DNA from 2 places in the Oceanobacillus sp. GQ8 genome. Region 2 is predicted to be linked to the other one. Evidence: riboswitches for the same ligand, from Rfam matches in the RefSeq annotation. Region 2 holds a riboswitch; the other holds the start of a gene.
What was found. A riboswitch is a leader RNA that binds a small molecule or an ion and turns the genes downstream of it on or off. The one in region 2 is predicted to bind S-adenosylmethionine.
Positions count from the first base shown of each region.

Region 1: another riboswitch for S-adenosylmethionine. It lies ahead of AC6CHS_RS15670 (5-methyltetrahydropteroyltriglutamate--homocysteine S-methyltransferase); the one in region 2 lies ahead of AC6CHS_RS12620 (methionine ABC transporter ATP-binding protein).

Region 1 covers NZ_JCAXEV010000005.1:82,863-85,066, reverse strand. The annotation lists gene AC6CHS_RS15675 (formate/nitrite transporter family protein) at 1-735, opposite strand, end outside; SAM riboswitch class I at 931-1,028, shown strand; gene AC6CHS_RS15670 (5-methyltetrahydropteroyltriglutamate--homocysteine S-methyltransferase) at 1,167-2,204, shown strand, end outside.
Region 2 covers NZ_JCAXEV010000004.1:45,684-47,887, forward strand. The annotation lists gene AC6CHS_RS12615 (methionine ABC transporter permease) at 1-313, opposite strand, end outside; gene AC6CHS_RS12620 (methionine ABC transporter ATP-binding protein) at 303-1,316, opposite strand; SAM riboswitch class I at 1,404-1,507, opposite strand; gene AC6CHS_RS12625 (pyridoxal phosphate-dependent aminotransferase) at 1,559-2,204, opposite strand, start outside.

The DNA.
Region 1 (2,204 bases), on a different contig from region 2:
ATAGTTGTCAGATGTAAAAATTCCTAAACTGAAATAGCCCATATTTGCAGCACTGTGTTGGAAATTACCCGCAACAAACAGAATGACAGGTAGAGCTGTACCCAAGATTTTTCCGACCACGTCTCTAGCCGCGGTTGTTAAAAATGTTGCCATGCCAATAAGCCAATTGGCAAGAATTCCCGACAACACTACTTGAAACCAGCCTACCCAGCCATTTTCGGCAAATTTCATTTTGTGAGACAGTAGTGTTTCAATCTCTTTCGAAAATTCAGGTGTCAAGGAGTTCGACATAATGACTAATAAAGCAACAAACAACGCACCTACAAGGTTTCCAATATAGGCTACAGCCCAAAATTTAACATACTTATGTTTTTGCCAATATGACCTTTGTAAATACGATGTTGGTAAAAGGACGTTTACTTCAGTAAACAATACAGATTGTGACATAAATACCATAAGATATCCTGCTGTAAAACCGAGACCCTGCAGAATATAAGTCAGCCCTTTCGCATCAACACCGATGGCAAGCAGTATAGAAAAAACAGCACCAAAGGTCATAAACGACCCTGCCTTTAAAGAGAGGACGAATCGGGAGGGTGTATTTGTATCAAGGTGTTCTTTTCCTTTATCACTAAACGATTGCATAATCTGAGTAGGAAATAAAAATTGCCTTTCTGGGATTTCTTGTGTATTACTTGTCTGATTTGACGATTCCTGGTTACCATTATCCACCATCAATATCCTCCTATTTGTATAAGTTCTATGTTGAAGCTTAGAGTTATGTAACCCACTACTTTAATAGGTACCCGAATGACGAAGTCTTCAAGCTATTTTTGGATCGCCTTTTATTTATAAATATTTTAAAACCTTCTTGACATTTTGATAATACATCTGTAGTATATTGACTAATCAAAAAATTTCATATGATTTTTCTTATCCAGAGAGGTGGAGGGACTGGCCCATTGAAACCTCAGCAACAGACATTTGTACTGTGCTAATTCCAGAAGCGTTAAGCTTGGAGATAAGAAGAGAAAATTTTTACGTATCCAACCCTCTTCTTATTTGTTAAGAAGGGGGTTTTTTGTTGGTTACATAAAATAGATACTTTCATTACTAGTTTAGTTGAATTGCGTTTATAAAAAATAAAACGAAAGTAGGGATTTAACATGTCAATTACCTTAACAAAAGCACCTTTTAAAGCGGATCAAGTAGGAAGTTTATTACGGCCGGAGAGCATTCATCAAGCAAGAAAGGAATTTAAAGAAGAAAAAATTTCTGCCACACAATTGCGTGAGATCGAAACAAAGGAAATTAAGCGTATTGTGGATAAGCAAATTGAAATTGGCTTAAATGCAGTAACGGATGGCGAGTTTAGACGCAGATTTTGGCATACTGATTTCTTAGAGCATCTAAACGGGATAGAAGGATATGTTCCAGATGTAGGATATATTTTCAATGGTAATGAGGAGACTGAAAGATATAATGTCCGAAATACAGGGAAGGTTTCCTTTAATCCCGATCACCCTTTCATTCAAGATTTCATCGAATTTAATGAAATTGTTGCTGGGCGTGCAGTTGCCAAACAAACAATCCCTAGCCCTAATCAACTCTTCAATCAAGGGATAATTAACGAAGACATTTACCCCGACATTGATGAATATGCCAATGATGTTATTCAAACATACCGTGATGCATTACACGCTTTTTATGAAGCTGGAGTTCGCTATTTACAATTTGATGATGTTTATATTGCTGGACTTTCTTCACCAGATATTCCGTTTAACGAGGGGAAATATTCAAGGGAAAAACTAATTGAATTGGCATTACGCGTTGTTAATGAGGTACTGGAAGGTAAACCAGACGACTTAGTCGTGACAACACACTTATGTCGTGGAAACTATCGTTCCAATTGGGCATTCGAAGGGAGTTATGACTTAATCGCATCTACTTTGTTTGCCAAAGAGAAAGTGGATGGATTCTTCTTGGAATATGATGATGAGCGTTCCGGTGATTTTAAACCGCTAAAACATATCCCAGCTGGCGGAGCCCAGGTTATTCTTGGTGTGATCACATCGAAAAATGGGGAGCTAGAGGACAAAGAATCGATTAAAGCACGAATTAAAGAGGCATCTCAATATGTTCCGCTAGATCAACTATGCTTGAGCACACAATGTGGATTTGCATCAACCCACCACGGAAATAAA
Region 2 (2,204 bases):
GAATGGCCGCAACCGATAGAGAAACAGAAGCTGCAAGTGGACCAGTAATACGTCCGACGATGATATCTGTAACAGGGAATAGAAAGACAAGCAAAATAATAAATGGTACAGAACGAACTAAATTCACAATGATACCAATTATTCCTTTTGCAATCCGGCTTTCCCAGAATAGTCCTTTGTCTGTTACATACAGCAATATACCGATAGGGAGCCCAAGAATCAAGGCGACGAGTAAGCCTATACCCACCATCAACAAGGTTTCAAAGAAAGCCGTGTTCAACTCAGGAAGGATCTCTATTATTCTATCGAGCATGCTGGATCACCTCCACTTGCTTTAACCGCTCTTCTAAATAATGCTTAGCAGAAGCCACCTCGTCCGTTTCTCCTAACAGTTCCATAATGAAAATGCCTAAAGGCGTCTCTTTTATGTACTCCACCTTGCCGTGAAGGATATTGCCACTGACCTGAAACTTTTGCAGCATATCTGACACTACGGCGTCACTCGCTAAGTTACCGCGAAACTGTAATTGGAGAATGGTACCTTTGCAGGCTTCAAGCAACTTTGCTGGTAAATCAAAGTTCAAAATGGTATCAATGAACTGCTTTGTCAGTTCCTCCTGTGGGTTTGCAAAAATGTTATAAGATGGTCCTTGCTCAATAATTCTTCCATCCTGCATAACAGCACATGTATCACAAATCTCCTTCACTACTTCCATTTCATGGGTTATTAAAACGATGGTGATCCCAAGCTCTTGGTTAATTTTCTTTAATAACTGCAAAATGGATTTTGTTGTGCTCGGATCCAATGCTGAGGTTGCTTCATCGCATAGTAAGACCTTAGGATTGTTTGCAAGGGCTCGCGCAATACTAACACGCTGCTTCTGTCCACCACTTAGTTGTGCAGGGTAATGATTTATTTTATCTGTTAAGCCAACTAATTCAAGCAGCTCCTCTACCCGCTTCTTCCTTTGTGATGGAGCTACTCCAGCCGCCTTTAAGGCAAATGCGATATTATCGAATACGGTTTTAGCTGAGGCTAGATAGAAGCCTTGAAAGATCATGCCGATTGACTGTCGTGCTTCTCGTAACTTCTTTGGGGAAAGCTCTAATAAATTAACACCGTCCACTATTATTTTTCCTGAAGTTGGCCGTTCTAGTATATTCATACAGCGAATTAGGCTACTTTTTCCTGCACCACTATATCCTACAATGCCGTATATTTCTCCCTTAGGTACTTCCAGTGAAACATTATCCACACCAACGACTTGGCCGGACTTTGTTTCATAGACCTTACTTACCTTTTCTACCTTAATCATAACGTTCACTCCAATTCCGCCTGTAAATCCAATCCATCAAAAAACCCCCTTTCATCATGAAAGAGGGTGTCGATTACAAGTATCTCACACTTATCTTTCAGAATGAATCATTCTGAAGGAAGTAGCACCACTCCAAATGGAAGGTTGCTGTGACATCTACGGGCCTTTCCCTCCGTCACTCTAGATAAGAAATATTCATATTGTTAGCATAATGATTATCATAGTCTCTGAATTCCGCTTTGTCAATAGCTAGTTTTAAATATTCCTAGCTTCCCAATTCGAGCTGCGGCTTCAGCAAGTCGATCTTCATCAGCTAGCAATCCAGCTCGCACAAAGCCCTCTCCCGCTTCACCAAAGCCGTTACCTGGTGCTACGACAACATGTGCTTTTTCCAAAAGGAGGTCAGCAAATTCCTCTGATGTATATCCTTCTGGGACAGGAAGCCATGCAAAGAATGTACCGCGTGGCGCTTGAACGTTCCACCCAATTTCCTGCAATTTTTCTACAAACACATTGCGTCTACTCTCATATGTAGCTACTAATTCATCTACAGCCGTTTGATCACCAAGTAAAGCCTTTTCTGCTGCTTGTTGCACAGCGCCAAACAAGCTAACGTATAAGTGATCCTGAATTAGATTAAGGCTTTTTATCACGGAAGTATTTCCAACAGCAAAACCAACACGCCAACCAGCCATATTATACGTTTTAGACAAGGTATACATTTCTACCCCAATATCCTTTGCTCCAGCTGATTGCATAAAACTTTGCGGTTTCTTTCCATCAAAGCCAATAGCCCCATATGCAAAGTCATGTACTACACAGATTTCATTCTGTTTTGCTAATTCAATTGTTTCATCAAAAAATTCCTTGTTTGCAACACCGGCAGTC